DNA from 3 places in the Neptunomonas concharum genome. Region 2 is predicted to be linked to each of the others. Evidence: riboswitches for the same ligand, from Rfam matches in the RefSeq annotation. Region 2 holds a riboswitch; each other region holds the start of a gene.
The links. Region 2 has a riboswitch for thiamine pyrophosphate ahead of thiB (thiamine ABC transporter substrate binding subunit). Riboswitches for the same ligand answer to the same signal wherever they lie in the genome.

Region 1 (7,371 bases), 260 kb from region 2:
TGAAGTCGATGTTTCAGGTAACATCGCCTCTTACATGATCCCAGGCAAGCTGATTAAAGGCATGGGAGGCGCGATGGACCTCGTAGCCGGTGCGGATAACATCATCGTATTGATGACGCACGCCTCTAAACACGGCGAATCTAAACTACTGGATCAATGCTCTCTACCATTAACAGGTGCAGGCTGTATCAAAAAAGTTCTAACAGATCTTGCCTATTTGGAAATTGAAGATGGTGCTTTCATCCTTAAAGAGCGGGCACCCGGCGTCTCTGTAGAAGAGATCGTTTCTAAAACCGCAGGTAAATTGATTGTTCCAGACCATGTTCCTGAAATGAGTTTTTAACGCTTAACACTTGTAGCGCATTGCCCGGCCAGTCCGGGCTTTTTTATTAATCCCCCACCTACGTTTAACACTCAGTACCGCCGCCCTGTTATGTTTTTCATAGGAATAATTCCTATTTTTATGGTACTCCACTGACATTTATTTTTAGTCTGTTAGAATCCCGCATCCGAATATATACAGACAAGGATTTTTCTTATGGATGAGCCTATCGTTCAAGAATCGACTACCCAGCCATTTAAATTCACTGGTAATGGCCGTGAGTATTTCAAAATCTGGATTGTTAATATACTACTCTCCATTGTTACGCTAGGTATCTATTCTGCTTGGGCAAAAGTTCGCACGAATCGTTATTTTTACGGTAACACATTCTTCAATGATGCAAACTTTGAATACCACGCCACTGGCTGGCAGATCTTTAAAGGGCGCATTATCGCTGCCATTGCTCTGCTCATTTATGTTGCAGTAAGTGAGCTATTCCCTCAGGTCGGCTTCGGCTTGATGTTAATTATATTGCTTGCCACTCCGTGGATCATTTGGAACAGCTACCGCTTTAATGCTCGTATAACCAGCTATCGACAAGTCCGCTTTTCATTTGATGGCTCGTTAAGCAACGCCTATAAATACATGTTGTTATTACCTTTTTTACCTGCAGTCGCTATCGGGTTAATCGCTGGTACAACTTGGCTGCTGTTTGGCATGAATAGCATTATGGCAGTCTTCATTTTAGCCGCCCTCGCAATGATCAGCATCTATGCAATGGGGCCCTATGTACAGGCGCTCATGTACCGATACCGTTGGAACAACGCCCATTACGGACAGGGCGACTTTAGTGCCAATATAAGTATCAGCGTGTTTTTTAAAACCTACCTCTTCATCCTAGGGATCTTTTTATTATTTGCTGCAATTATTGCCGCTATAGGTTATGCAGCAGGAGCCGGGGCGATGATATCCGCTCAGAAAGAAGCAGGTACAGAACCAGGGCTGTTCAATATCTTTTTTCTGGTTGGTTACCTGTTTACACTTATGTTTAGTTTTTGGGCTAAAGCCTACATGGAGACACGTATTAATAACCATGTTTTTAACGAGTTGAAACTCGATAACGTACTTAACTTGCACTCCAATCTTCAAGTTAAACCGCTGTTTTGGATTCATATAACAAATTTATTCCTGATTATTTTCACGCTCGGTTTAGCCATACCTTTTGCTAAAGTACGCTTAGCCAACTATCGCGCAGACTCAACATCGGGCACGATAACTCAAGATCTAGCGCACTATGCAAGCTTACAACAACAGAAACAGTCTGCTTTAGGTGATGAACTAGGTGAAGCTTTTGATCTCCAAGGTGACTTAGGTATCAGCCTTTGATTTCTGGTTATTACTATCCCGCCAATCAGTCAGCCCGCTCGCGGGCTGACATTCACATCGAAGGTAGCCGATACACATTGATCCGCGCTGATGGTAAACCCTTACATGGGGATATTAGTGACCTCGATATTAGCAACCGAGTTGGGAATATTACTCGTCGTATTACCTTTCCTGACGGTACTCTGTTAGAGACTCATGATAACGAAGCGATTGATACATGGATTAAGTCCGCCGGCCAACCTCGAAACCTTTGGCTTCACACATTAGAGACGAATCTGTCTTTAATCATCTTTTCTATTGTATTTGTGGTGACACTGACTCTTAGCTTCATTAAATGGGGCATACCCGCCATAAGTTATCAAGTTGCTCACGCACTCCCCGCCGAGCTGAGCATAGCGATTGGGGAACATAGTATAGCGGTGCTCGACTCCACACTCTTCACCCCTTCATCATTATCTGAAGAACAACAAGCCTCAATACGAAGCGAGATAACAAGCACACTTCTTAATCGGGTTGATATAGATATCCCTATCAAGTTCCATTTTCGTACGATGGAAAATAGCAACGGTCCTATCGCTAATGCATTCGCACTACCCTCAGGCGATATTTTTGTTACGGATAAACTGGTGGAGCAGTTAGACCAACCTAATGAGCTTAACAGTGTCATTTTGCATGAAATTGGTCATATCAAGCACCGCCATGGTCTACAACATGTCATACGCTCCTCAACCATCGCCTTACTGACCGTATTTATCGTGGGTGATAATTTATCGTTCGGCCAAGACCTCATCGTTGCTTTCCCTACATTTTTAACGCAGCAAGGTTATTCACGAAAAGCAGAAGAGGAAGCGGACGAGTACGCTCTAGAGCATATGTTAAAACTAGGATTAGACACAGAAGCCTTTGCAACAGCGCTAGAAAAAATTATTCCAGACGCAGCGAAAACAAAAAACAGTGGCAACGTATATTTATCAACGCACCCTGATACCCGAAAGCGAATAGAAGCCGCTAGGAAGTATTAGCGTGACAGTCATCACCCCGAGTGAATGAAGAGCTATCTAAATTTTCGCAACGTGTAAAATTTACTATCCATCCACACAGTAACCCGTATAATCGCTACCGTTTACTCACTATGAGTATGTCCTAAGGGGTGGCAGTGCTATCTATTAGCCTGGCCTGAGATGCACATGATGTGCGAACCCTCTGAACCTGATCCGGATGATACCGGCGTAGGAATAGGAACGATTACAAGCCTACTTTTCCCGCTACTCAACCGGGTCTCCAAGCATTATTATCGGAGACTTGTATGCACTTTACGTTAAACCCGCTCTATCCATCTGTCTTGGCAATGGCTGTGCTTACTGCTAATGAGTCCGTGGCTACTAATAGATCAATGAATAACGACTTACCTGTCATTTACATCACCTCAGGCGTCCGAGGTGCGGCATTGAATCAAGTCCCTGCTAGCCTGACTGCCGTGAATCAAGAAACCTTACAAAAACAACCCACATCACATACCGAAGCAATGCCCTCACTTGCGCCAAACGTCAACAGCAGTCATGGCGCATCCCGAGCACGCTTTTTCCAGATCCGTGGCATTGGCGAGCGTAGCCAGTTTATCGGGCCGGTTAACCCATCCGTCGGCGTGACGATGGATGGCATAGATATGAGTAATATCGGAGCGGCAGCAACACTGATGGATGCTCAGCAAGTGGAAATACTTCGTGGACCGCAAGGCACCTTGTATGGTGCTAACGCTCTAGCAGGACTCATTCATATTCGCTCTAACGATCCAACGACGAAGACTCAAGGTCGAGTAGAAACGACGCTAGCGACCTATAATACCCGCAGCCTAACAGCGGCTGTAGGCGGCCCAGTAAATGAGAACGTGGGGTATCGAGTAGCGATACAAAGCAACCGTAGTGACGGTTTTATGGAGAACGACTATCTCGATAAAAGTCACACTAACAATATCGATGAGACATTTTTGCGCGGCAAGCTACGCATTCAAGCTAACGATCACCACATGCTCGATTTAACTGGCTTTTATGCCGATGTTGATAACGGTTACGATGCCTTTTCGCTAGATAACAATCGTCACACATTATCTGACCAGCCTGGGCATGACCGCCTAGAATCATCAGCCCTTGCGCTGAAATCAACCTGGACAGGACACAACGCATTTACGCTGGAAACCAGCCTTAGTCACTCCTCAGCTGATCAGGAGTATGGCTACGATGAGGACTGGGCCTATCCTTTCTTTTTTACCAACCCGGATGACCCAACCGAGGATTGGGGTTACAACTGGTTTGATAACTACAAAAGGGATATCTCTACAACAACAGCGGAGATGCGTTTCATTTCTGCTCCCGGTGCTGAGCTGTTTAATGGAACAACCGATTGGGTAACCGGCGTTTATTATTATCATCGAGAGACTGATCTGCTTCGCCAGCGCACCGACAATGCAGATTTTAATAGCGATTACACAACTTCACGTTTTGCAGTATATGGTCAGTTAGAATCACGCTTATCAGATGTTTTACGTCTAACCTCAGGATTACGCTTTGAGCAAAGCGAGTTTGATTATAGCGACAGCGACAGCGTGACATCCGATGAAGACGACCTACTCGCTGGCGGACGCTTAGCACTTGAGTATTTAGCGAATCAAAACCGTACCTATTACGCGCTTGTCTCTGCTGGCTACAAAGTAGGCGGCGTTAATGCAGACACAAATTTACCCGAGGAGCAGCGCGCTTTTGAAACAGAGTCGTTGTGGAACTATGAAGTAGGCGCTAAGAGCAACCTGCTCGATAATCGTTTGCAGACACAAGTTGCACTATTTTATCAACGCAGAAATGATGCTCAGATCAAAGGCTACCGCACGATATCTATGCCGAGCGGTGGCACCAGTTTTATCGACTATATCGATAATACGGATCAAGCCTACAGCTATGGTCTTGAAGCTGAAGCACAGTGGCAGGTTACGCCAGCCATTAACCTGTTCGGCGGCTTAGGTTTACTGGAAACCCAACTAAACGATTCTGGCGCTGCTTTCGACGGCCGCGATTCTGCACAATCACCGAGCTATCAGTTTATGCTAGGTGCTGCCTTTAAGCATAGCCAGCATTGGTTCTCGGGCATTGAAGTAGAAGGCAAGGATGAGTTCTATTTCTCTGATAGCCACAACCAGCGCTCCGATAGCTATACATTGGTTAATGCACATATCGGTTACCAAACGCCAGACTGGAGCATTCGTCTTTGGGGCCGCAACTTAACCAATGAGCATTATGCCGTGCGTGGTTTCTACTTCGGAAACGACCCTAGAATCGATTGGGCAGAGACTCAATATACTCAGCTTGGCTCACCCCGCCAGATCGGTATTACTGCAGCAGTGAATTTTTAAAGCCCTGTAAAAATGCCGACCTATTTAGGTCGGCATTTTTAGTCGTGACGGCAAAATAAAACTATTACTGTGCAAACTTATAATATTCACGATTTAGATAGGCCGCCACATCAGAAACATCTTCAGGGAACCAGCCAACATCCAAATTCGTATTGCAACCTTCCACAAAGCTTTCTAACTTCGCATAGCTTGTTACTTTTCGCTCTTCACGTTGATAAAAAGCCGGTTGATGGCATGTATCGCAGTTGGCATCCGTATAGTGCTCGCCACGAATAGTTCTTTCCAGCTCAACCTCCTTGTACAGTGCTTCGCCATTATCTGCATCAGCCGCTTGTAACGCACTTACAGGCAACCCAACAATTAGTAATGAAGCCAGCAATACCTTTTTCATATCATCCTCCGTGGCGACTAAAGGCCAGTTTTTCTATTTATTATGATCCATCCAACCGCGTCAGATGGTTAAGGAAATCATCGGGGTCTATCACCCCCACCAATGTCAGATCAGGGCGTAGCTGCCCTTGTTTGTCGTAAAAAATAAGCGCCGGCGGACCAATCACTTTATAAGCTTTATTGAGCGCTTTCGATGCCTCATCGTTTGCCGTAACATCCACCTTCACTCGGGCAAAGCCGGACAATGCCTGTTTTACTCCCTCATCGGCAAAGGTGACATGCTCAAGCTCAATACAAGAGATGCACCAGTCCGCATAGAAATCCAGCATGACAGGCTGACCCACACGCTTAGCCTGCTCCAACACCGGCTCAAGCGCTTCTAAGGACGTCACATTGATAAAGCTCATTTCTGAAGATTGCGACGCATTCGCACTGTTCCCCGTCAGGCCTTTCAAAGGGTATAAAATACTTTTACCCCCTGACAACAAACCGACTAAAAGCGCAGCACCATAGAGCAGGGCAATGATACCAACACCTTTCCATAGTTTATGCCAACCCTTTGCTTGGGTTGGGATAGGATCAATCGCCCGCATGTAGATGGCGGATATAATCAAAACTACAGAAGTTAAAAGCATCGTTACCTGCACCGCAACCACACGATCCAGCATCCAAATGGCCATCAAAATCAGGAGTACACCAAAGCCTGCCTTGATAGCATCCATCCAGACGCCCGCTTTAGGTAGCAGTTTACCCGCTGATGCTCCCACCAGCAGAATAGGAACGCCCATACCCAAACTTAAGCTAAATAATGCTAAACCACCGAGTAATGGATCTCCTGATTGCCCAATATAGATCAAAGCTCCCGCCAAGGGTGCTGCCATACAAGGGCCGACAATAAGCGCTGATAGTAGCCCCATAATGGCAACGCCGGTCACAGTACCCCCTTTTTGATGGTTACTCGCTTTGTTTAAGCGAGTTTGCCAACTATTGGGAAGCTGCAAGTCATAGAAGCCAAACATGGAGAATGCTAAAGCCACAAAAATCAGGCTAAAAAAGCCAATAATCCAAGGGTTTTGAAAAGCAGCTTGCAAGTTCTCGCCAAACAGCCCAGCCAAAACGCCAGCAATGGTATAGGTCACCGAAACAGCCAAGACATAGACCGCCGATAAAAATAGCGCTCGTCCAGTCGTGATCCTATGACCATGCCCTGCAATGATACTCGAAATAATCGGAATCATCGGAAAGACACAAGGGGTTAGCGATAAGGCTAGGCCACCTAGGAAAAAGGCACCTAACGTTAGCAATAAACTTCCACCCGCCAAGATTTCTGCAAAATGATCCTGCTCGCTAACCACTGGCTGTTGGATGGTATTCGCAGTTGCGCCAACAGCACTTGGTGTGATTTCAGCTGGGGGAACTGTTGCTTCTACGTCATGAGGAATTTGAGAGACAGCCAATGTTGTTGTAACCGGTGGGTAACATATCCCCCCTTCCCAGCAGCCTTGGTATGAGATCGATAAGGAGCCATCGGAAGGTTGATTCAACACACTCTTTAACTGCAAGGTAACAGCAGCCTGCTGGTGATAGACCTCAACACTGCCAAACAGTGGATCATCTTTGGTCTCTGTCACACCATTAATACGACTGAGCACCTCAATCTGATCAGAAGGCGTTACCGTGATACGGTCCCGATATAAGTAATATCGGTCAGGGATATCCCAACGCAATACAACCTTACCGTTATTTCCGATCTCAGGAATAAAGATAAACGCTTCTTCAACGGGTAAAGGGCCATCATTTTGCTGACCTAGTGAGTTACTTTTACCATCAAAAAAGCCTGCATAGGCAATCCCAAAGCCAGCAGTTGAAA
Region 2 (7,371 bases):
TAAATCGTTTTTAATTGCTGAACAACATCGTCTACTTGCATTCTGATGACTCGCTACCTGTAGATTTGATTTCAGGCAGGAGTCTAAGTTTCTGTTATGACAAATAGATTAAAGATCGCTCTATTCGATCAGTCTAGCGCCCATTGGGAAATCCAAGCTGTTTCGTCATCATCCAGATAAGCCTGTTCCAGTAACTCTTGAGCCCATGGTTCCGTTTTCGATAACCAGTTCAAGAGCACTATCGCAGTCACTTTCGCTGCCGTTACCTCGCTCCACATCGTGGTGCCAAGACATCGCCAATGGTTAGGATCGATGCGCTTTGGACGTTCAATTTGTGTCTGGCATGTTTCACAGATCATTAAACAGTGTTCAAAAATGGGATCGGCAGCCACAGGCGGCACTTCAAAAATGTTCAGAGGCACACCACTGCTGTTACAAAGCTCGCAGTGCGCGCCACAGCGCCTGACCAAGTCCTTCCCATAGAGCGACAACCCATGATGCCGCTCTTGATGCTTATCACGCCCTTTTGACATATTGCTCCAGCCTATTCATCGAATAAAGGAAAACGCTTAGCGATATCATCACCAGTGAAATCAGCAACCCAGCCTTGCGGATTGTTGAAAAAACGGATCGCCGTAAAATGCGGCTCAGGCCCCATATCAAACCAATGTTTTGTTTGATCTGGTACCGAGAGAAGATCATCTTTGCAGCAATGGATCATATAAACTTTATCTTCTATGTGAAGATAGAACATCCCTTCGCCGGCCACAAAGAAGCGAACCTCATCTTCAGAGTGCGTATGCTCCTGAAGGAATTTTTGTCGAAACTCATCCTTTTGCGGGTTATCTGGTGTGATCGCTGCGATATCAACGGTTTGATACCCCTCTTCTGATATCAGCTTGTTAATCTCCTGATCGTACGCTTGGAGGACCTCTTCGTGGGTCATCTCTAGTGTAATCGGGCAGTCAATCATCCAGCGCTCAAAACGTATACCTACCTCACCTAGAACCCTGCTGATTTCATCGCCGTCCATACTATGGAATAAAACAGCAGAAGGGTCATTTTCTTGAAAAACCGTAATTGCGCTCATCACTTCTCCCCCGTAGTCGGGTATAAAATGGCTACCTCATCAAAAGAGCGGGCCATAGGGTGTTCTTTTGGATCAAGCAACTGATCCCTAGCTAATAGACACGTTTGCATACCCGCAGATTTTGCCGCATCCAACTCTTCGATAATATCCGACAAAAAGAGAATATTTTCAGGGGGATACTGCATCGCCGACGCAATTTTTTGATACGACACACCTTCTCGCTTATGGCCGGTAGTTGTATCAAAGTAACCTGAAAACACAGGGGTCAAATCACCGTAGTCGCTGTAGCCAAACAACAGTTTTTGCGCTTTAACAGAACCGGATGAGAAGATATATAACGCAACCTTCTGTTGATCCCACAGCATCAAATGTTGATACGCATCGGGGTAAAGATGCCCGGTAAAATCACCCTTTTCGTAACCTTCTACCCAGATAAGCCCCTGCAAACTTTTTAGCGCTGTCACTTTTTTATCTTCATCAATCCAGCCTAAAAATGCCTGCACCAGCGTATCTTTATCTGCATCAGGTTGTGAGATTTCAGCACGAGCCTGACTCATAATTTCTTGTACCATAGCGTCATCCCAATGATCACTCACGTACTCAGGTAACGCTTGGCGGGCATAAGGAAACAATACATCGTGGACAAAACGAATATCCGTTGTCGTTCCTTCAATATCAGTAAGAATAGCTTTTATCGTCATTATCGTTGTCCCAACTTGATCATCTCTAACTCACAGGCAAACAGAAACTCCAACCCCTCTAGGTGGCGACGCGCCTCTGCCATATCACGTCCCCAAGCGTATAAACCATGCCCCCTTACTAAAAACCCCCACTGTAAAGGGCGTTGCAGCCAACGTTGGTGTAGCTGCGCGGCCAATTCAGGCATATCTTGCGTGTTGTCAAAAACATGAATAGCGGCTTCAGCATCGTGAGTGGTGTTTCCCGACAGGGATTTCTGCATTTCATAGCCACGCAATGTGAGTACATCCCCGTCCACAAGACGCGACAATACTGTCGATGAAACGGAGTGAGTATGCAGTACAGCGCCAATATCAGCATCTAGTCCATAAAGAGCCATATGTAATAAAGTTTCTGCAGATGGCCGCTTCTCTGAGCCAATCACCACACCCTTGAGATCTACCTGTAGTAGATCCTCTGGCGTCAAAGCACCTTTATGCTTACCTGACGCCGTAACCCAAGCGTGCTTTGCATCTATACGAACAGAGAAGTTTCCACCGGTTGCTGGGCACCAACCTTGCTGATCAATCCACTTCCCCGCATCAATAACGGATTGTTTAAGAGTATCTGGCATTTGAACATTCACGAAGTAACAAAATTGATAGTTTACGAGAAGTTTTCAATCAGACGAAGGGAAAGCAGAATTATTTTAAAGACAGGGGCGGCCATTTCGACCGCCCCATCATTAACCGAAATGATTTCGGTTGAAGTGCCCGAAGGCAAAGGAGACATATGAAAAAACTAACCAACGCTTTCGCAATGCGTACTACCTAAATTCACATGATTCAGTATAGCTAATAAGTAACAAAGTCCAATGTCTGATTTTTCTTCTGATCACGTATAATGACTGAATTATTTTCATTGAAGGATAAAAACTCATGGCAACAATTGGCACCCCTCTTGCTGCAAACGCAACCCGTGTGTTGATGTGTGGTGGTGGAGAACTAGGCAAAGAAGTCGTCATCGAACTACAAAGATTAGGGGTAGAGGTGATTGTGGTTGACCGCTACGCGAACGCGCCGGCCATGCAAGTTGCCCACAGAAGCCATGTTATCTCGATGCTGGATGGCGAAGCATTGCGAGAAGTCATTCAAGCCGAGAAACCAGACTTAATCGTCCCAGAGATAGAAGCCATTGCCACGGACACATTGATCGAGCTTGAAGCTGAAGGGTTTACTGTCATTCCAACCGCCAATGCAACTCGTTTAACCATGAACCGTGAAGGAATTCGTCGTTTAGCCAGCGAAACTCTTGGTTTAAAGACATCTCCCTTCAAGTTTGCTGAAACCCGTGAAGAGTATCTCGCGGCCATTCAGGACATTGGGCTCCCCTGTGTTGTAAAACCGATCATGAGTTCTTCAGGCAAAGGCCAAAGTACGGTGAAAACTGAAGATCAGATAGAGAGCGCTTGGCAATACGCCCAAGAGGGAGGCCGAGCAGGTCAAGGTAAGGTGATTATAGAAGGCTTCGTCGATTTCGACTACGAGATAACTTTGCTCACTGTTCGACATACCAATGGCACCGCTTTTTGTGAGCCCATCGGCCACGTTCAAGTGGATGGGGACTATCGCCAATCCTGGCAGCCACAAGCGATGTCCTCAGCAGCACTAAGCGCAGCCAAAGATGCAGCATTGAAGGTTACCGAAGCTTTAGGCGGCCGAGGGTTATTTGGTGTTGAACTTTTTATCAAAGGCGATGAAGTACTCTTTAGTGAAGTGTCACCAAGACCCCATGATACCGGTATGGTTACCATGATATCTCAAGATTTATCGGAATTTGCACTGCACGCCCGCGCTATATTAGGGTTGCCTATTCCAAACATTCATTTTCATGGCCCTAGTGCCTCCAGTGTTATTTTAGTTGAGGGCAACTCTAATAAGGCACAGTTTGCTGGTTTAGACGCTGTACTGGCGATGCCAGATACTCAGCTACGCCTATTCGGTAAGCCCGAAGTGGCCGGACAACGGCGCATGGGTGTTGTACTTGCCCGCGATAATACGGTGGAATCAGCAATCTCTAAAGCCAGTAAAGCTTCCTCTAACATCACGGTTACCCTTTAACATCCGCCGATTCAGGCTGAACCAGCGCATACCAAAGCTGGTTCAGCTCGGACCGTAGCGCGATTGCGGTTTTCAAAGCGCTTTGAAAGTCTGCTGTATTAAGGTGTTCAAATAGCGGCAACTTCGCCAGTGCCGCCTCCTCGCAGCCAAACTCTTCACTCAATGCCGCGACATCAAGCCAAGGAGAGCCTAAGCCTGCATACTCCCAGTCGAGTACAACAAGCTGCTGCTTGTTCTGCAAAAGATTCCCTATGTGTAAATCGTGGTGCGCTAGGCAATATGGAATCTTAGGCAATGCACCAAATAACCGCCTTGTCCGATCCAGATTTTCTTGAAGGGAAGCCCGTTGTTCGGATGCTGATATGGCATCTATCTTTTCTTGGTAACCTTTCCAGATTAAATCGTACTTCTGTTCAGGCACATCAGATATTGATTGCCACTGCGCCACAATAGCCAACAGATCAGCTTGCGCTGGCATATTGCTAAGTTCCTGATACTCGCACAGGATCAACTGATCTACCGAAGACTCTAAAACATCAGGAGCCCAACTAAACCCTGCTATACGCGCCAATACTTGCTGCTCTCTTTGCCGATTAATACCCGGAATATCACTGCGACAATTTATCCTAAGGACGGCAGGCTGATTTTTATAAGTACCAACAAATAGTGTATTCGTCGTACCTGAATGGCCTTCAAGAGGCCGCCACCCCGCTAAGGTCAACGCCATTTTAGTATGCCCTTAAGCATTGATTATCATCCTTCACCACTACTCACTGTTGATCACACTTATGGTACTATAGCGCCCTCTTATCGGGGTGTCTGTATCGGTGCAGACTGAGATTTTACCCGTCGAACCTGATCCGGGTTATACCGGCGTAGGGAATAAAGGACATGATGAAAAAACTTTTTACAGGCTTATTACTCTCTAGCGCAACAACTCTACACGCGGCAGATCTGACCATCTATACCTATGATTCATTTGTATCAGAATGGGGCCCCGGACCTAAGCTGGAAACTGCCTTCGAACAAGAATGCCAATGTGATATTGAATTTATCGCGGTAGAAGATGGCGTCAGCATTTTAAACCGTGCTCGCATTGAACAAGCACGCACGAAGGCTGACGTTCTGCTTGGGCTGGATAACTCCCTTACCGAGATTACCCGTGAAGCGAAACTGACACAACCTCATAATATTTCACTCGATCCAATTAGTGCACATCTTAATGGGCAGGACGATACCTTCGTACCTTTTGACTATGGGTATTTCTCGTTCATTTATGACAGTGAGAAAATTCAACAACCTGCTACCTCACTAAAAGCCCTGATTGAGTCAGAAGCCTCCGTTATCTATCAGGACCCGCGCACCAGTACACCAGGACAAGGATTGATGCTATGGGTTAAGGCCGTTTATGGTGATGAAGCACCCTCTGCCTGGAAACAACTTGCAAGCCACACTGTCACCGTCACTAAAGGCTGGTGGGAAGCGTATAGCATGTTCCTAAAGGGTGACGCCGATTATGTTCTCAGCTACAACACATCCCCTGCCTACCATCAGGTTGCTGAACAAAAGAATCAATATAAAGCAGCGCGTTTTTCCGAAGGACACATTGTACAAACAGAGGTTGCTGCCATTTCAGCTTATGCGCAAAACCCAGCTCTGGCTCAGCAGTTCCTGACGTTTCTTATCTCCCCAAAAGCGCAGTCCATTATCCCTGTCACGAACTGGATGTTACCGGTCATCGACGATGTTACACTGCCCGAAGCATTTGATAGTCTGATCAAGCCTAAAACCATCGGCTTTACAGCTGAGCAGATTGCCAAGCAGCGTCAACAATGGATTAGAGAGTGGCGCGCTTCTGCCAATTAGCCATGAGTCATTGGCTTAGTTATGGTCTGGTGCTGTCTTTTACCTGTCTTTCCTTTTATGGACTGATTAGTTTTGGGAGCGCCTCACCTGACATTAACCTACTAAGCGATAGCTACTTCTATGAACTGTTAGGCTTTACCCTAAAACAGTCATTGCTTAGTGCATTACTCTCTGTTGCGCTCGCTATTCCGGTTGCCAGAGCGCTATTTTACTGCCCGACACTTCCCGCAAAGCGCTGGTTTCTCGCTTTCTGTTTACTCTGTTTTGTAACACCAACGCTGATCGTCATTACTGGCATGGTTGCGCTGCTGGGGCGTTCAGGGCTTTTAACACCATTACTCAACCAACTGACAGAGAACGGCTGGAACCTCTATGGGTTGTCAGGCATCTTACTGGCCCATATTTTTTTGAATACACCATTAGCGATTCGGTCGATCTGGTTACAACTGAGCGCTATCCCTGAAACCAGTTGGCGCTTGGCTGCACAGCTTAAACTCTCCCCTTGGCAACGCTTTAAAACGGTGGAATGGCCTGTACTGAGGCAATCATCCGCTGTGATCAGCGGCTTTATTTTTGTATTATGCTTCAATAGCTTTGCAGTGGTTCTAGCACTTGGGGGCGGCCCGAGTTCAACCACATTAGAAGTAGCTATTTATCAAGCGCTCAAATATGACTTTAATATAGCCGAAGCACTCACTCTGGCATGGTCACAACTGCTGATTGCAGGCACTCTATACGCCGTCATGACACGTTTCGGCACGCTCTCATGGCAGTCAGTGGATAATGGAAGCCCGCACTCCCCACCCCAACCCTCCCGACAAAAAGCCAATATTTTTAAGCTGATCTATCTACTGAGCTGGATACTGTTGTTGCTCCCTTATATTGCGTTGCTACCGGGATTACTAGATTACACACCCCGATGGCAGGACCTGAGTATGATTACCCGCCCCGCTGCCATCAGTCTAGGCTTGGCTTTTGTAGCAGCGATGATGGCCATGGGTATCGCCTACCTTCTGCTGCAGCCGATTCGCACTGCAGCGCTGCAACAAAAAGAGCAACAACAGTTCTGGCTTGAGACTGTCGCTACACACACGCTGATCACACCGGCTATGGTGTTATCGGTAGGCTTGTTTGTCTTTCTGCTACCTAAGGTTGATCTGGATCGCTATGGCATCATTGCCGTAGTCATACTTAACACACTGTTGCTGGTACCCTTTGCCATACAAAAGCTAAAGCCACGAGTACTCCAATTTGATCAACAATATGATCGTTTAGTCCGGTCATTAAAACTCAATAACCGACATCGCTGGCGACTACTTTGGCCATTTATTAAACCGGTATGGCTTTCTACATTCGGGCTTGTTTTTGTACTGGGCTTGGGTGATGTGGCGATATTCTCCATTTTTGGCAATGCCGAATGGACCACGTTACCTTGGCTAATTTATGGGTTTGCCGGTAGCTATCAGTTGGCGGAAGCCAGTGCCGCTTCTTTTTTGCTGTTATTTATCTGTGCGTTGATCCTTTTCCTACTAGAACGCACACAAACGAGGAATACCGTCCGTGTTGAACATTCTTGACCTTAGCGTTGTATTGGATGGTTATACGCTACATTACGAT
Region 3 (7,371 bases), 910 kb from region 2:
CTTGCGATCTTGCTGAGCAAGTAGCGGTGGGCGCTGCTTTCGCTGCCTAATTGCCTGGTAAGTGACAGGCAAGAAGGCTAGGAGCACAAACGCACCAACCGCGAGATATTTCCATTCAATCATCGACATTTGTCTCTAGGAAAATTTCCTATAGGTTAGCCGAAAAGAGAGAAATAATTAAACTTTGTGATAAATTTCTGCACCGCTTGCCTTAAACTCAGCGGACTTCTCTTCCATTCCCTGCTCTACTTGTGCCGTCATTGCCGCCACTTGCGTTTCATCTAAGTCCCGAACCTCTTGAGATATTTTCATAGAACAGAACTTTGGTCCGCACATTGAGCAAAAATGAGCCACCTTTGCAGACTCTTTAGGAAGCGTTTCGTCATGGTAAGCACGTGCCGTATCAGGATCCAAACCAATATTAAACTGATCTTCCCAACGGAACTCGAAACGAGCTTTTGACATTGCATTATCTCGAATTTGGGCACCTGGATGCCCTTTCGCTAAATCCGCCGCATGAGCAGCAATCTTATAGGTGATAATACCTGTCTTTACATCATCCTTATTGGGTAGACCCAAGTGTTCTTTTGGCGTCACATAACACAGCATTGCACAGCCATACCAACCAATCATTGCAGCGCCAATACCGGAAGTAATATGGTCATATCCCGGTGCGATATCAGTTGTCAAAGGTCCTAATGTATAGAACGGTGCTTCATGGCATTCCTGCAACTGTTTATCCATGTTCTCTTTGATCATATGCATCGGTACATGCCCTGGCCCCTCGATCATAACTTGAACATCATGCTTCCACGCGACTTTGGTCAACTCACCTAAGGCTTCTAATTCTGCGAACTGAGCCTCATCATTTGCATCATATACGGATCCAGGACGTAACCCATCACCTAATGAGAAGGCGACATCATAGGCTTTGCAAATTTCACAGATCTCCTCGAAGTGGGTGTAAAGGAAATTCTCTTCATGGTGAGCAAGACACCATTTAGCCATGATCGAACCCCCTCGGGAGACGATACCGGTCATACGTTTTGCCGTCATCGGGACATAGCGCAGCAACACACCCGCATGGATGGTAAAGTAGTCCACCCCCTGCTCTGCCTGCTCGATCAAAGTGTCACGGAATACTTCCCAGTTGAGATCCTCAGCAACACCATTTACTTTCTCTAATGCTTGGTAAATAGGCACTGTACCAATAGGAACGGGTGAGTTACGCAGTATCCATTCGCGAGTTTCATGGATATTTTTTCCGGTCGACAAATCCATTATCGTATCGGCCCCCCAGCGTGTACCCCACGTCATCTTCTCGACCTCATCTTCAATGGAAGAGGTCAGCGCAGAATTACCAATATTGCCATTAATTTTCACCAAAAAATTACGACCGATAATCATTGGCTCTAATTCAGGGTGATTGATATTGCAGGGGATAATAGCTCGACCCTCGGCAACTTCCTGGCGCACAAACTCCGGCGTTATTTCATTGGGCAAGCGTGCACCAAAACTATGACCTGGATGTTGTTGCGCGACTAGATGACCTTCAGCCTGCGCTTTAGCAAGCTTCATATTTTCACGAATAGCGATATATTCCATCTCTGGGGTAATAATCCCCTGACGTGCATAATGCAGTTGAGTGACATTCTTTCCCTCTTTTGCACGTCTCGGCTTGCGCGTCAGCTCAAAGCGCAGCTCGTCCAAACGCAAGTCAGCCTCACGTGCGCGACCATATTCTGAAGAGAGGTGACTAAGCTGCTCCGTATCCGCCCGTTCCTCAATCCAAGCACTGCGCAGGGGCACAAGTCCTTTTCGAACATCAATCACCGCATCTGGATCAGTGTAGGGTCCAGACGTATCGTATACATAAAGTGGCGCGTTTGTTTCCCCACCCATGGCAGTCGGCGTGTCATCTAGAGAAATTTCTCGCATTGGTACGCGGATATCCGGACGGCTACCTTCAATATAAACCTTACGCGATTTCGGAAAAGGCTGTACGGACGCTTGGTCCACAACGGCACTTTGACTCAACATTGTGTTATCAGACATAACTCACCCTACTTAATATTATTTCTCTCAAAGGATTCCCAAAGGAGTGAAAAGTGATGCAAAGGCCCAGAACCTTGCCCCACCTGAAGCTGATCGGCGGCCAAAATAGCCCCTGATATATACTCTTTAGCGAACCTAACCGCTTGAGGCACTGCTTGCCCTCGCCCAATTCCCACAGCAACGGCTGATGCCAACGTGCACCCTGTCCCGTGCGTATTTTTTGTATGTGTTCGAGCAGATCTCAGTTCAATGACCTCCGTACCGTTTGATAGAAGATCTATCGCTTCGTATTGGGAAGATAAATGCCCCCCTTTGAGCAGCACCCATTCAATCCCCAAATCATGTAATGGATTAAGCAGCTCATACATGCCTGCTAGCGTATTCGGCACTACGCGTTGGGCAAGGAAAGCAGCTTCAGGGATATTGGGAGTGACAATGCGGCAGCGCGGCAACAATGCGCTTTTGAGCAAGCTTTCACCTTCAGAGTCCAACAAACGAGTACCACTACTGGAGGTAATGACAGGATCAATAACCAAAGGGATAGGCTGGTAGTTATTTAAGGTTTCAATAATCGCAGCGACATTATCACCCGACCCTAGTGCCCCCAGCTTAATAGCACGCACAGGCATATCATCCAATACAGCGGTAAGTTGGGCAGTTACTTGGTCAGCTGGAACAGGATAGGACGCTCTAACACCACAGGTATTCTGTGCCGTTAAAGTAGTAATAACAGTGGCACCGTAAGCACATAATGCCGAGAAGGTTTTAAGGTCTGCTTGAATGCCAGCCCCTGCCGAAGTATCAGAGCCAGCGATTGTAAGAATAACAGGAGGACTACACGAATCATCTAAAACTTGGGACATCTCGATTCCTACGCCAGTGTTAACTGGATCAGGTTCAGCGGGTTTAATCTCAGCCCAATTAGGCACCCCGACAAGATTTACAACAGTGTAAGGCTAATTAGTGTACCTGTCCATGGCTAACCTGTAAGAAATTATGAACAACTATTCAACAATAACCTAATAAAAATAGGACTTTTTCCTATATAAAAAAAAGTCAGAGTCGCCATAATAAGAAGTGTGGATCTCCTGTTCAAGGAACGAATTCAAGGACGGCCAAGGCAAGCGGAAGGGACAAACGGAAGCTCGAAAGGATACACCAAACCGCAAGGAAAATGGATGCCATGATTGAAGGCTTTATAAAGGAATATAAAGCCTTCGCACCTCTACTTCATGTAAAATATAACCACCAGCCATCATTATTTTATCCAAAACACGCCAAATCAGCAGCAAATAGATTCAAGTACACCAACAGCTTTGTAACTTTAACCCCAAACGTCCTTGGCCATTTGATCAATAGGTTTCGTACATCCGTTTGCAATCCAGTCCGACAGATGGGATGCCACATCAGGAAAGCAACGTGGCTCAGGATGTGAAGCGCTTAGCCACTCACTGATAACCTCTGCATCTAGCTCTTTAATAATGGTCGCCAAGCCTAAAGATTGTAAGATACATGCATTAGATGCCTGCTCAGTTTGCCCTTTCATTGGCTTACTGAGTAATTTTTTACCATATTGCATAGTTTCACTGGCTAAACCAAATCCACAATTTGTAATAACACCCGAGCACGCTGCCAAATCCCTTTCAAATCCCTCTCTGCTCAGCGGTAAAAAATGGACATTACCTTTAACGCTTGGTCCGCTCACATCAGCATATACATGAAATTGATGATCAGGAAAGCCACTAAACCAGTAGTACAATGTTTCGTCTCGCTCATGAGGCATGTAAACCAGAACTAGGTTTTGCTCATCCGTCGATTCAAAACGAGGGGGTTGTATCAAAGGAGGAACAATGGCGCCGCCAAAGTGATCCCAATGCACACCAACCGCCTTCTCAACAGGTGCGAATAGTTTCACACCCGGCTTTAATAATTTAGATCGATAACGATCCGGTAAACTATGCAGAAATGCATACTGATGCGCTAATCCTACGCTTGGCTTTTTCTTGAGCTTTGCAGCCCATGCGGTGACAGGCTCAAAATCAGATAACACCAAATCATATGCATCCAACTCCAATGAGCGCGCATCCTGAAGCAGCTCCCATATACTATTTTGCATCAGCGTTTTCATGAGCTGAACCTTCGCTCCTTCACCCATGCAAAAAGTTAAACCACGTCTTACCTGAAACGCTTTAAAGGGTTCCATATCAAACAACTTCTCAGCAGGTCGCCCGCTAAAAAGATAATCCACCTCTACACCTGCTGCTTCTAGCGCGGGAGCCATCACTCGCGCACGCGTAATGTGTCCATTTCCTGTTGCCTGAACACCGTATAGAACCTTCATACACCAACCCCAAGAAGCTGAAACACAACTTCAGCACATACAACGCCAAGTGCTGCTCCCGCGACAATATCTGAAGGATAATGCACTCCCAGCATCACTCTCGACAGGCCAATCAGGGCCGCTACCGAATAGGCCAGAAAAAACAGCTGTGGATAAAATTGAACCAGCAAGGTCGCAAATACAAACGCTGCCGCTGAATGTCCTGATGGAAAGCTAAACTTATCTGAGGGTTGAATCAGTGCATCAACGCCTGCCAACTCGCTTGGGCGACAGCGTCTTATTGTATTTTTTAGTAACAGATAGAGAGGAAGCTCCAGCAGATAAACGATCAAGCCTGTTTGTAAAAATAATGAACCGTTATTCGGCTCAAAGACAGCAAGTAACAAGCCTGCAATAGCATAGGCGAAGCCGTCACCTAAACGAGAGACACAACGGCTAAAATACGCAACACCCGAGTGCATATTGCGATAGGCCTGAAACCAGTGGAACGCTAGTGTATCCAGAGAATGAAGCGCCTGAAGTGATCGCATCACGGCCCCCTATGCTAGAGTGATGCGCTATTATCTCAGCCCAAAGGTGACGCTTTTGTTACACCTGTTTTAAAAGTTTATGACGCTATTGAGCTTTGGACGGCAGAACGACATTGGCGATCTCGTTGACCACTATTTCAGGATTATCCCAAGGCAGCATATGCCCACCTGGTAATTTAACCAAACGTAAAGGTTGCGCTAAGGCTTTAACCAGTCGCTCGCTATACTCCCAAGACAGCACTTCATCCTTATCACCGTGCAAAACGGTCAAACTAAAGGGGTAACGATGTTGACTGATACCCAACCGGCACGAGAAAAGGCTAGACAATGTCGCCAAAGGATAGTCAAACACGATAAGAGGATCATGATTGATCTCTTTCGCAGCGGGATGCCCTGCGAGCAGCTGCTCATAATCAATTAAAGACTTCAAGGGAAGCTTCAAACCCGGAACAAATTGAGCAACTCCCCACGTCCACTGCCAACCCAACATATGTACAAAGTCAGGTGCAATTTCTGGCACCAAGAGTGTTCCACAGACTACGCCTTCGATTCGCTCATCCGATTCAGCACAAGCAACCGCTAATAAGGAGCCAATCGAATAGCCATAGATAAAGATATCACCCGTGAAGCGTTCACGTAGACGATCTATCAATAGACCCACCGATGCCTTCACGTCGTTAACGCTATAGCGCCCTCGACTACCTCCAGAGTATCCATGGCCAGGATAATCTAAACCAACCGCATGAATACCTTGAGACGCCAACTTAGCTAATAGCTCAGCATAAAGCTCAACGTAGGTACCAATGCCGGGTAAAAAAATAACCAATGGAGATTGAATGTCTGCCGCTTCATAAAGCTCACAGTGAACTGGACAATCGCCCAAATTAAACACTTCCCGCTGTGAGAGATAGTTTTCAATACCTAACTTTTCGCGCAATCGACTACGATGCTGAATAGGACACAAACTACCAGGGAAAGATGATACAGATGAATCAGATGCGGACATAAAGGACCTATCGCTGACAAAAACTACAGAAGACCGTACTACGCTGCCCCAAACGCACCTCTTTCAAGCGTTTCCCACACTGTGGACAGGGGGCCCCGCCACAGCCATAAACATTTAAAGATTGCTGGAAATAACCCGGCTTACCTTGAGAATCCACGAAATCTTTTAGCGTCGTACCTCCCTGCTCTATCGCCCGAGACAGCACTTTTTTGATCTCTGAGACAAGTATAGCAATTCGAGCTGAAGATATCTTGCCAGCCGCTCTACGCGGATCAATGCCAGCAGCAAACAGGGCTTCATTAGCGTAGATATTTCCCACACCAACAACAACGCGACTGTTCATAATGAGCTGTTTAATAGCTACAGAGCGATTTTTGGCTTGGTTTGAAAGATAAACTGTATCAAATGCATCACTGAGAGGCTCTGGGCCCAAATGAGAAAGCAAAGGGTGCGTTTCGCCCAACGGTTGCCATAACACAGCGCCAAAACGACGCGGGTCGGTCAACCGCAAACATACGCCATCGCGGAGTAACAAATCTACGTGATCATGCTTACCAGGCTCTCGGCCATCGGATATGACACGCAAGCTACCGGACATGCCTAAATGCACAAGCACACACCCTTTAGGTGTGTTCAGCATCAGGTACTTGCCTCGCCGTCCTACGGAGGTGATAACCTCTCCGACAATACTCTGTAACGACTCCACGGGCACAGCCCAACGAAGCTGCGGTTGCCGGATATCCCATCCAGTAATAATCTGTTGAGCAACATAAGGCGCTATTCCACTACGCGTGGTTTCTACTTCAGGTAACTCAGGCAAACATAACCTCTAATTGCACTTATACCGAACGGGCCGATGGTCTTAAGACTAAATAAACACCCAGCACAGTAATCATAATACCTAGTAGCGAATAGAGACTGAGGGACTCATCAAAGAGTAGCCACGCCTCCAACACTGTCACAGGGGGTACCAAATAAAAATAGCTGGCCACTCTAGCAGCCTCACCTTCCCTGATCATATACATTAGCAATAGGATAGCAGATACAGAGAGGCCAAACACCAACCATCCCAAAGCCAGTATTAATTCGACTGAGATCACAACTTCCCGCGTTTCAGTTGTAAAAGCTAACACTCCCATCCACAGAGCCGTCGCCAAATACTGATAAAAAGAGCCCGTCATAAGATCAACACCGCCACCAAATCGTTTCTGATAGAGGGTGCCGATAGATATCCCCAAAAGAGCAACAATCGCAGCCACAACCGCCATTGGATGAAACGACAACGTACTTAGCTCTTTCCCACCCGTCAGTACCACAGAGACACCAATCAACCCTAAAACAAGCCCGACTCCCTGCATGCGACTGAGCGGCTGTTGTAACCAAAACCGACCAATCAGCGCCGTCAATATAGGTTGCAACCCCACGACAATCGCCACGAC

Region 1: another riboswitch for thiamine pyrophosphate. It lies ahead of F0U83_RS09065 (TonB-dependent receptor); the one in region 2 lies ahead of thiB (thiamine ABC transporter substrate binding subunit).
Region 3: another riboswitch for thiamine pyrophosphate. It lies ahead of thiD (bifunctional hydroxymethylpyrimidine kinase/phosphomethylpyrimidine kinase); the one in region 2 lies ahead of thiB (thiamine ABC transporter substrate binding subunit).

The regions. Positions count from the first base shown of each region.
Region 1 is NZ_CP043869.1:1,942,208-1,949,578, forward strand. Features, by position in the region: gene F0U83_RS09050 (CoA transferase subunit B) at 1-343, shown strand, start outside; gene F0U83_RS09055 (YjgN family protein) at 539-1,708, shown strand; gene F0U83_RS09060 (M48 family metallopeptidase) at 1,705-2,730, shown strand; TPP riboswitch at 2,845-2,961, shown strand; gene F0U83_RS09065 (TonB-dependent receptor) at 3,015-5,111, shown strand; gene F0U83_RS09070 (hypothetical protein) at 5,176-5,502, opposite strand; gene dsbD (protein-disulfide reductase DsbD) at 5,543-7,371, opposite strand, start outside.
Region 2 is NZ_CP043869.1:2,206,759-2,214,129, forward strand. Features, by position in the region: gene F0U83_RS10385 (HD domain-containing protein) at 1-41, opposite strand, end outside; gene F0U83_RS10390 (phnA protein) at 129-533, opposite strand; gene F0U83_RS10395 (1,2-dihydroxy-3-keto-5-methylthiopentene dioxygenase) at 545-1,090, opposite strand; gene mtnC (acireductone synthase) at 1,090-1,791, opposite strand; gene F0U83_RS10405 (methylthioribulose 1-phosphate dehydratase) at 1,791-2,402, opposite strand; gene purT (formate-dependent phosphoribosylglycinamide formyltransferase) at 2,707-3,888, shown strand; gene F0U83_RS10415 (phosphotransferase) at 3,878-4,615, opposite strand; TPP riboswitch at 4,690-4,787, shown strand; gene thiB (thiamine ABC transporter substrate binding subunit) at 4,780-5,754, shown strand; gene F0U83_RS10425 (ABC transporter permease family protein) at 5,733-7,331, shown strand; gene F0U83_RS10430 (ATP-binding cassette domain-containing protein) at 7,315-7,371, shown strand, end outside.
Region 3 is NZ_CP043869.1:3,114,063-3,121,433, forward strand. Features, by position in the region: gene F0U83_RS14770 (hypothetical protein) at 1-123, opposite strand, end outside; gene thiC (phosphomethylpyrimidine synthase ThiC) at 178-2,055, opposite strand; gene thiD (bifunctional hydroxymethylpyrimidine kinase/phosphomethylpyrimidine kinase) at 2,064-2,918, opposite strand; TPP riboswitch at 2,907-2,998, opposite strand; gene F0U83_RS14785 (MJ1255/VC2487 family glycosyltransferase) at 3,380-4,396, opposite strand; gene F0U83_RS14790 (phosphatase PAP2 family protein) at 4,393-4,926, opposite strand; gene F0U83_RS14795 (alpha/beta hydrolase) at 5,012-5,932, opposite strand; gene mutM (bifunctional DNA-formamidopyrimidine glycosylase/DNA-(apurinic or apyrimidinic site) lyase) at 5,940-6,752, opposite strand; gene F0U83_RS14805 (DMT family transporter) at 6,772-7,371, opposite strand, start outside.